3 regions of the Aeromonas sp. 25-248 genome follow, and region 1 is predicted to be linked to each of the others. Evidence: predicted binding sites of a transcription regulator. Region 1 holds the regulator's gene; each other region holds the start of a gene.
The links. The regulator sigma-54, encoded in region 1, starts transcription at its own class of promoters, with help from an activator protein. The targets are predictions, from matches to a motif close to TGGCACNGTTTTNGCTT.

Region 1 (3,274 bases):
GTTCTCCAGCCTGTCTGCCTGGGCAGGCAGGTTGCGCACGTCGATGCTGACAGCCAGTTTGTCATACTGGCTCTCCACCGACACGATCAACTGGGGCAGCAGGTTGACCGGCAGGTTGTCCACGCAGTAGTACCCGAGATCCTCGAGCACCCTCAGGGCCACCGTCTTGCCGGAGCCCGAACGACCGCTTACTACTATTAACTGCATCTTGTCCCCTCACGCCAACGTGGCTGTGTCAGACCCGGCCTCAGGCCGACGTCATGATCTGATAGAGTTCTTCGTCGCTGGTCGCCTGGCGCAGCTGGCGGCAGACGGCCTTGTCACCCAGTTTGGATGCCATCAGGGAAAGAGTCTTGAGGTGCTGCTTGCACTCGCTTTCCGGCACCAGCAATGCAAAGAGCAGGTCAACCGGTTGATTGTCGATAGAATCGAAAGGGATGGGCTCGGAGAAGGTCATCAACACGGCGGTCGGCGCGAAGGCGTCGTCAATCCGGCCGTGGGGGATGGCGATACCGGCTCCGATCCCGGTACTACCCATCTTTTCTCGCGCCAGCAGGCTTTCAAACAGGACCTGGCGGGAAGCGCCGAGGCGCTCTGCGGCCAGTTCACTGATGATCTCGAGCGCGCGTTTCTTGCTGGTACAAGGGACCGCACTCTTGGTGCAGTCCCGACTCAGTATGTGTTCAAGTTGCATAGTTATTTTTGATTTAACTTATCTTTGTGCTTGATGATCTGCCGATCCAGTTTATCCAGCAGGGTATCAATCGCCGCATACATGTCGGCATGCTGCGAATTGGCGAACACCTCTCCCCCGCTGACATGCAGCTTGGCTTCGGCGATCTGGTTCAGTTTTTCGACGCTCAACACCACGTGTACGTTGTTGATATGGTCAAAGTGACGCTCGAGTTTGGCAAATTTGTTGTTCACATAATCACGCAGAGCTTCGGTAATCTCGACATGGTGTCCGGTCAGGTTAATTTGCATAACGTCTTCCTTTTGTTTGCCTAAACCAGGCGTTTGCGCTGATTGGATGGCGGGATCAACAAGGATTCACGGTACTTTGCGATCGTGCGTCTCGCCACCATAATACCCTGTTCGGCCAGCAAATCCGCGATCTTGCTATCACTAAGCGGCTTGGCGGGGTTTTCCGCCGTCACCAGCTTCTTGATCAGGGCGCGAATAGCGGTCGATGAGCACTCTCCTCCTCCCTCCGTATTGACGTGACTGGAGAAAAAAAACTTCAGTTCAAAAATGCCGCGGGGCGTATGCATGTACTTCTGGGTCGTGACCCGTGAAATGGTCGACTCATGCATCTCCACCGCTTCCGCGATGTCGTTGAGTACCATGGGTTTCATGGCCTCTTCGCCGTACTCGAAAAAGCCCTGCTGCTGCTCGACGATGCAGCTGGCCACCTTGAGCAGGGTGTCGTTACGACTCTCCAGGCTCTTGATGAACCACTTGGCCTCCTGCAAATGAGAACGGATGAACTGGGTATCCGTGCTGCTGCGGGCATTGCGCGCCATGGCCGCATAGGCCTCGTTGACACGGATGCGCGGAGCAGAATCCGGATTGAGTTCAACCACCCACTTGCTACCCTTCTTGACCACGGACACATCCGGGATCACGTACTGGGATTCACTCTGGATGATGCCGTTGCCGGGTCTGGGCTCCAGTTGCTGGATGAGATCCAGCACCTCCTTGAGATCGCTCTCCTTGAGGCGGGTCTTGCGAGCCAGGGTGCGGTAGTCGCGATTGCCGAGCAGGTCCATGTGTTCGCGGATCACCTCTCTGGCTTCGTCGAGCCAGGGCAGGTCCGGCGAATACTGGCCGAGCTGGATCAGCAGACACTCTTGCACCGAACGGGCGGCGATGCCGACCGGATCGAAATGCTGCACCCGCTTGAGCACGGCTTCTATCTCATCCAGTTCGACTTCTACCTCCTCGCTGCTGACTGCAGCCTGAATATCCTCGAGGGTGGCAGTCAGATACCCGGATTCGTCGATAGCATCGATGATGGCAAGGGCGATGGCAGCATCCACATCACTGAACGGGGTGAGCCGCATCTGCCACAGCAGGTAGTCCTGCAGGTTCTCGGTGGTCTCCCCCTGATAGACGCTGTCTTCCCCGTCATGGATGGGGCCTGCACTCTGGGCCGTACCGGCCGAGTAGACCTCGTCCCAGGTGGTGTCCACCGGCAGTTCATCCGGCATGCTCTCCTGGGCCATGGCATCGCTGGAGTCGAGTTGACTGGCGTCCTGTGTCTCTGTCTGACTGGTTTCCTGCGCCTCGTTCTCCTCTTGCTCCAGCAAGGGGTTGTTGTCGAGCGCTTGCTGAATTTCCTGCTGGAGTTCCAGGGTGGAGAGCTGGAGCAGACGAATCGCTTGTTGTAATTGTGGCGTCATGGTCAGGGACTGACCGAGACGCAACTGTAATGTCGGCTTCATCTACGTCGGGATATCCTTATGTTCAGCGAGGCAGTCACCTAACAAAAATGAGGGGTGCCCCCTTACTATAGACTGAATTGATCGCCCAAATAGACGCGCTTGACCTGCTCATCGGCGAGGATATCGGCCGGCGCGCCCTCGGCAATCATCTTGCCGTGGCTGACGATGTAGGCCTTCTCGCACACATCCAGCGTCTCTCTGACGTTGTGGTCCGTTATCAGCACACCCAACCCGCGTTCTTTCAGATGCTGGATGATCTTTTTGATATCGATGACTGAAATAGGATCAACACCTGCGAAGGGCTCATCGAGCAGAATGAATCTCGGCTCTGCCGCCAGCGCCCGGGCGATTTCCACCCGGCGCCGCTCCCCACCCGAGAGGCTCTGGCCCAGGCTGTCGCGGATATGGGTGATATTGAACTCTTCCAGCAACTGTTCGACCTTATCTTCCCGCTCTTCGCGGCTCAACCCCTTGCGGGTCTGCATGACCCCCATCAAGTTGTCGAACACCGACAGGCGCCGGAAGATGGAGGCCTCCTGAGGCAGATAGCCGATGCCATTGCGGGCACGGATATGCATGGGCTGCAGGCTGATGTCCTGCTCGTCGATGGTGATGAGGCCGGCATCCCGCTGCACCAGGCCCACGATCATGTAGAAGGAGGTCGTCTTGCCCGCGCCGTTCGGGCCGAGCAGGCCCACGATCTGGCCCGTTCCCACCTCCAGGCTCACATCGCTGACCACCATGCGGCGCTTGTAGCTCTTTTGCAGACCCGTTGCTTTTAACACTGCCATGGCTGTTGTTTCCTACTTCTTCTGATCGGCGGGTTTGTC
Region 2 (3,274 bases), on a different contig from region 1:
TGCCAAGGCCATGCCAAGGGGTTTGGCCAGTGTAGGCCATGGTGTCAATCAGGTGAGCCATATCTCCTCCAGGAATAGTGAAATGCAGACATTCAGCCTGCTAACTCATGGAGGTGATGTAGGTTTGAAAGTTTATTGAATAGGAATTATTTGCTATTAAGTTCTCATTATTTTAAGGGGCGTTACAGCATGATGGTGTTGTGCAATGAACTGCACTGGAGGGGTATGGAGAGGGGTACGAGGCCAAAAACGACCAAGGGGTTAGCACCATGACGACGCTAACCCCTTGTTTTGTATGGCGTTCCCGACTGGAGTCGAACCAGTGGCCTGTCCCTTAGGAGGGGACCGCTCTATCCTGCTGAGCTACGGGAACCTTGTGGCGGGCATTATACAAGAAGCATTGTGCTTTTAAACCCTTGATTCCTATTCCAATACGGCCAGGTCACCGATTTGGACATTGAACGGCGAATATTTGTTCTGACTGCTGATGATGGCGCCATCCTCAAACACCTGCACCACCTCGAACAGACCGTCTGCGGGGTTGCGCATCACCCTGGACTTGCCATAGGGGTCGACGAAGTCGGCGCTGTGCTGGACCCGGAACTGGTCCCCGAGCTTGACCCCGTTGCGGCGGCCCAGGTTGATGTGGGGGCCGCGCTCGTGCTGGGCCACGATCCGGGCGGTGACGGGGGCACAGGCGAGTTCGGCGGCGATGTCCTGGGCCGCCTCCTTCAACTGGTAGCCCACCTCCTGGCCAAAGCTCGACTGCCAGAACTGGCCGCCGCTGCTGCCCACCTGCTCCCGCTTGGAGAAGGTCCAGTTGGCGCGGCCCTTGTACTCCTTGCGGCCGAGCAGGCTGCCGTTGATGCCGTCGAACAGGTAGAGCTGCATGGAGAAATTGCGCACGGGATCCTCATACCAGCTGGTGAGGGCGTTGCCCTGGGGCTCGAGGGAGAGGTCGTCGATGCTGCCGAGCACCAGATACTGGCTGTCGGTGCGCAGGCTCAGGGCCTTGATCTCCTCGAGGGCGCTGCGATCCCCCTGTTGCAGATGGAGAGGATCGATGCGCAGGTTCTCGTCCAGCCACTGGCGCGCGACCACCTGGGGCGTCGTCGCCAGGGTTTCAAACAGCCGGCGGGAGAGATCGGCGGGCATGTCGTCCAGGGCACCGGTGCTCGCCTGGTCCGGGTAGCGCATGCGCAGACGCACCAGCGTCAAATCCTTGGCGTAGTGCTGGGTCTGGCAGATCTGCCGCTCCGCCTGGATGTCGGCCACGAGGGTGATGTACATGCGGCCGTTGCGCACCTCTTCGCGCTTGAGGCGGTACTGGCGGATGTCGCCGCCGGAGCGGATCTGGATCTGCTCGGAGCGCAGGCTGCCGTTTTCCAGGCGCTGGATGCTGGAGACGGAGGCACCGCTGGCCAGCAGCGCCTGGCGCAGGGCATCCCGGGTCGCCTGCTCGCGGGCGTAGACCTCGTCGCCCCCCAGAATGGCGGCACTGCCCTGGGCCTCGATAAGTTCGGCCCTGGCCGACAGGCTGGCCAGCAGCAGGGTGAACAGCAGCGAAACTTTCATAACAAACACCTTGAGTGGGCGACCCCGCTGCCGCCGGTGGGGCGGGTCAGGGATCCTGGACACAGATCCGGTCTGGACCGGAGCGGGTGACCAAATAAAAGCAAGAACCATGCCTTCTTCCCCGGCCGGAGCCCGCGCGGCGGGCTCCGGTGGCACAGTGCGCGCCTTTGCCCGGGGATCATCGAGGATCCTGCGCGCATTCCCGCCTCAAGTGTTGGCGGTTGCGACCGATAACAGGTCAGGTGCAGATACAGGAAAGGTATCCATGAAGAGAGTTATCACGGTGCTGGCGGTGGCGCTGGCATTGGTCGGTTGCGGGTCGGCCGACCCCATCAATCGGGAGCTGGGAGACCCCCGCCAGGCGGCGAAGGGGATGGAGCTCAACTGGCTGGTGGCCCGCATGACGGATCAGCTGATGGAGCGCAAGTCTCTCACGACCCTGACCGAGCCCATTGCGGTCGCCTCCTTTGTCGATCTCGACACCCTGAAGGACACCAACTGGATGGGGCAGCAGATCGAGGAGAGCTTCATCTACGAGCTGAACCGGCGCGGTGAGGTGGTGGTGGACTTCAAGACCACGGGCAACATCCAGGTGACCCCGCAGGGGGACTTCGTGATGAGCCGCAACTACAAGGATCTCTCGTCCCGGCTGCCCATCTCCCGCATCCTGACCGGCACCTTCAGCCGCAATCAGCAGGGGATCCTGGTCAACGCCCGCATCATCGATCTGCGCACCAAGATGGTGGAGACCACGGCCCAGAGCCTGATCCCGAAACAATATTTGTCCGGTGCCAGCAACTCCTTTGGCCGGGCCTCCATCAATCGCGGTTACCTGATGCGGGGGGGCCAGAGCCCGTCCGGCCATCTGGTCAACCTGACCCCTTGAGGTGGCGCGTCATGAAGCGTGAAGCGGGCTGGCTGACATTGAGCCGTGAAACATCGGGTGTGGTGAACAGGAAAACGGGGAAACAGCGATGAAAATCTTGTTGGGTTGCCTGATGGCCATGTTGCTGACGGCGTGCAGTGGCAACCGGGTGGTGAACTATGACGTGGGCGAGAAGCCCGATGACTTCCCGGTGCTCAAGGCGGTGGGGTATGCGGTGATCGACATCCAGCCCGGTCCCTCCCAGTCCGAGAAGATGTTGCAGGCGATCCGCGCCTCCAAGATGGACGCCTACCGGGAGCTGGCGGAGCAGCTCAATGGCCAGCAGGTGCGCGGCCAGAGCAGCTACAAGGACCTGACCCAGACCTCCAACTCCCTGGATGTGTCGGTGGCGGGCATGGTGCGCGGTGCCCGGGTGGTGGCGACCTATCCCCGTGGCAACACCTATGCCACCGAGCTGGAGCTCGATACCCGCAACCTCTATCACCTGAACCAGCTGATGGCGGGCCAGTTCTAGGGCGGGTCCGGGGGGCGCCGGCATGAGCCCGGCGATCATCACGGCACAGACAAAGGCGAGCGCAGGCTCGCCTTTTTGTTTGGTCGGGAAGGGGCTCGGATCTGCGGGGAATAACCGGGTTGGTGCCTTGGACTGCATTGGGCCTGGGGAGGATAACCGGGGTTGGCGTCTTGGGGGGAACTGGTCTTCGGCAGGAGAAACGGGGTTGAGGTGCCGGGCGGGATCCGGCCTGTGGCGAGGAAACAGGGGGCTGAAGTAGAACAAGAGGTGCCCGGGGGTCGGAATGGCGGCCTTTTTTG
Region 3 (3,274 bases), on a different contig from region 1:
GCAGGCGCCAGATCTGCTACTGTGACCTTCGACTCATCACAGAGGGTGGAAACAATGAAGATTCGATTCCTGGTGATAGCCACGGCACTGGCGCTGGCCTCAACCCCCGGTCTGGCCGACTGGGCAAAGCTGAAGGAGGCCGCCTCCGAACTCGGTACCGCGGTGAGCGATACCAGCAAGGAGGCGTGGAAGGGGATCACCGATTTTTCCAAGGAGACCTGGGAGTCGGTGTCCAGCTGGGGGGCCGAGGCCTACAACAAGGCGGGGGCCTGGACGGCAGAGAGCGCGGCCACCGGCAAGGAGTGGCTGACCGCCGCCGACAAGAAGCTCGACACCATGCTCGAGCCCAAGACCCCGGAGGAGGCGAGAACCGCCCTCGATACCATGGCCGATACCGCCCTGGTGCGGCTGTTCAACGAACAGCCCTCGGCCAAGTTGCTGTTTGACAAGGCTTATGGCTATGCGGTGTTCGACTCGCGCAAGTTCTCCCTGATGATCCACACCAATCAGGGGGCCGGGGTGGCCGTCAATCGCACCAGTGGCAAGCACACCTACATGAAGATGTTCGGTGCCGGTCTTGCGGCCGGGATCGGCGGCAAGTTCTACCAGCAGGTGATCCTGTTCGAAGACAAGGCGAGGTTCGATGCCTTCGTCAGCAAGGGGTGGGAAGCCACCTCCGAGGTGGGCGCCGTGGCGGGCAAGGAGAGCGCCGAGCTCACCGCCAAATACAATGGGGGCATGGCCATCTACCAGATTGGCGAGAAGGGGCTGTTGCTTGACGCCAACATCTCGGGCTCCAAGTACTGGCTGGATGATGACCTGAACAAGTGATCCCTGCCGATCTGACTCGTTTTTTCTTGGAGGAGATCGAGGTGCACTCTGTTTAATTGTCGGGACTTGCAGTAAAAAGAGGGCCTTGGGCCCTCTTTTTCATGGGCGCCGTACAGAGTCCAGCGACAAGGAGAGCAAGATGACCCATGAGGCCGAACAGGAGCGGATGGCTGCCCACCGCCGGGAGTGGGACAAGCAGAGCATCTATCTGCGCCTGCAGGAGGGGATCCCGGCCGCGTTCTGGGTCTGGGAGGATCTGGTAGCACCGCTCGAGCCCTGCCTGACACAGAGTGATCAGGGGGCATCCTTCGGTTGGGGGGAGGCCGACGAGGCCAGCCTGGCGCTTTCCCATGCCATCATCGCCAGGCTGGTGAGCGTGGGGCTGGTGGCCCCCGAGCAGGCGGGGGAGAAGGCCCGCTACCTGCGCGACGAGGTGCTGGCCAAGCTGCCTGCAGGCGAGCACTACGATCTGCACCTGAGTTACCTGCGGCTGCTGCTGGGCGATCCCCCCGGCTCTGCAACCTGATCCCCGGATGGCCGGTGCCCGCCGGCCTGATCGCGCCCCTCTTTTATCCCTGATCTCGAGATCTCGCTCTGGTTGGCACCTTTATTGCTTCAAGCCAGTCAGTGTCAATGATTTGTCTGGGAAGGGAAGATGGAAATTAGCGCAAGCAGCCTGATGCAAGAGATGCAGGCCCTCAAGGTGGAAGCCGGTGCCACGCCGTTGACCCAGCCCGGTCGTCCGGTCAGTTCGGATTTCGGCCAGATGCTGCAACAGGCCCTGGACAACGTCAACGAGTTGCAGGGCACCGCCAACGATCTGCGTACCCGCTTCGATCTCGGCGACAAGTCGGTGGATCTCTCCCAGGTGATGATCGCCGGCCAGAAATCCTCCATCGCCTTCGAGGCGACGGTGCAGGTGCGCAACAAGATGGTCGATGCCTACAAGACCATCATGAACATGCCGGTGTAACTCGGGCCCATGGCGACCGAGCATCATGAAGATGTCAGCAACAAGGACATAAACCGTGGCAACTGATCAAAACGGCGATCTGCTGATCAACAACGAGGGGGCGGCCGCCCTCGACGAGCACGAGCAGAAGAGCTCGGCGCTGGGCTTCCTGTCCAACACCGATGTGTTGCGCCAGATCACCCTGATCCTGGGGCTGACCATCTGTCTGGCCATCGCTGTCTTCATCCTCTTGTGGGGCAAGGAGCCGGAGATGCGTCCCCTCGGCACCTTCACCACCCAGGAGCTGGTCTCCACCCTGGATTACCTGGATCAGCAGAAGATCCCCTATCAGGTGGATGGCAAGAGCGTGCTGGTCAGTGCCGAAAACTATGCGGACATCCGGTTGCGCCTGACCCGCGCCGGTCTGGCCAACAACAGCGACGCCAGCAACGACGGCGAAGCCATCCTGCTCAAGGACTCCAGCTTCGGCGTCAGCCAGCGCATGGAGAGCGAGCGCCTGAAACTGAGCCGCGAGCGTCAGCTGGCGAGCGCCATCGAGCAGTTCCAGAACGTCGCCAAGGCCCAGGTGCTGCTGGCTATCCCGAAAGACAACGTGTTCGCCCGCAACGAACGCAAGCCCAGCGCCACCGTGGTCCTGAGCCTCAAGGGCAACGCCCTGGGCCAGGGTGAGGTGGACTCCATCGTCGACATGGTCGCCTCCGCCGTTCACGGTCTGGAGCCGACCCGCGTCACCGTGACCGACCAGAACGGTCGCTTGCTCAACTCCGGCTCCCAGGATCCCCTCTCTGCCCAGACCCGCAAGGAGTTTGCGATGCAGCAGAAGCAGGAGCTCGAATACAAACAAAAAATTGACGCCATCCTGATCCCGGTGCTGGGGGCCGACAACTATACGGCAGAGGTGGATCTCTCCCTCGACTTCTCCCAGCAGGAGCAGACCCGCAAGACCTACAACCCGGACCTGCCGGCGGTGCGCTCCGAAATGACCATGGAAGAGAACAGCGCCAGCGGCAGCAACGGCGGGGTACCCGGCGCCCTCTCCAACCAGCCGCCCGCTGCGTCCAACATTCCCGAGCAGGCTGCCGGCGGGGAAGGAACCGCCTCTTCCGGCCGTTCCCGCAAGGAAGCGACCCGCAACTTCGAGCTGGACACCACCGTCAGCCACATCCGGCGCCAGCAGGGCGGCATTCGCCGCATGACGGTGTCGGTGGCGGTAGATTACAAGGCCATCCCCGGCGCCGACGGTGCCGTGACCCGGGAAGCCCGCAGCCAGGCCGAACTCGATACCCTGCGCCGTCTGCTGAGCGGCGGTCTGGGCTTTGACGTGACCCGGGGGGATACCCTGGAGGTGGTCGCCATTCCGTTCAACCGCCCGGAACTCGAGACCGTGGCCGACATCCCCCTCTACGAGCAGCCCTGGTTCTGGCGCGCGGTGCGCATCGCCGCCTCCGTGCTGGTCATCATAGTGCTCAT

Region 2: a site for sigma-54 is predicted at 1,726-1,742, ahead of ACVDHI_RS03345 (FlgO family outer membrane protein). Genes of this name have one in related genera too.
Region 3: a site for sigma-54 is predicted at 1,431-1,447, ahead of fliE (flagellar hook-basal body complex protein FliE). Genes of this name have one in related genera too.

What each region holds. Positions count from the first base shown of each region.
Region 1 covers NZ_JBRKTB010000008.1:13,487-16,760, reverse strand. The annotation lists gene rapZ (RNase adapter RapZ) at 1-207, opposite strand, end outside; gene ptsN (PTS IIA-like nitrogen regulatory protein PtsN) at 248-694, opposite strand; gene hpf (ribosome hibernation promoting factor) at 697-984, opposite strand; gene ACVDHI_RS12700 (RNA polymerase factor sigma-54) at 1,005-2,444, opposite strand; gene lptB (LPS export ABC transporter ATP-binding protein) at 2,510-3,235, opposite strand; gene lptA (lipopolysaccharide transport periplasmic protein LptA) at 3,248-3,274, opposite strand, start outside.
Region 2 covers NZ_JBRKTB010000001.1:723,916-727,189, reverse strand. The annotation lists gene ACVDHI_RS03360 (DUF932 domain-containing protein) at 1-61, opposite strand, end outside; tRNA gene ACVDHI_RS03355 (tRNA-Arg) at 297-373, opposite strand; gene ACVDHI_RS03350 (flagellar assembly protein FlgT) at 424-1,575, opposite strand; gene ACVDHI_RS03345 (FlgO family outer membrane protein) at 1,841-2,461, shown strand; gene ACVDHI_RS03340 (LPP20 family lipoprotein) at 2,550-2,975, shown strand.
Region 3 covers NZ_JBRKTB010000004.1:75,812-79,085, forward strand. The annotation lists gene befA (beta cell expansion factor BefA) at 55-831, shown strand; gene ACVDHI_RS08320 (hypothetical protein) at 971-1,357, shown strand; gene fliE (flagellar hook-basal body complex protein FliE) at 1,487-1,804, shown strand; gene fliF (flagellar basal-body MS-ring/collar protein FliF) at 1,860-3,274, shown strand, end outside.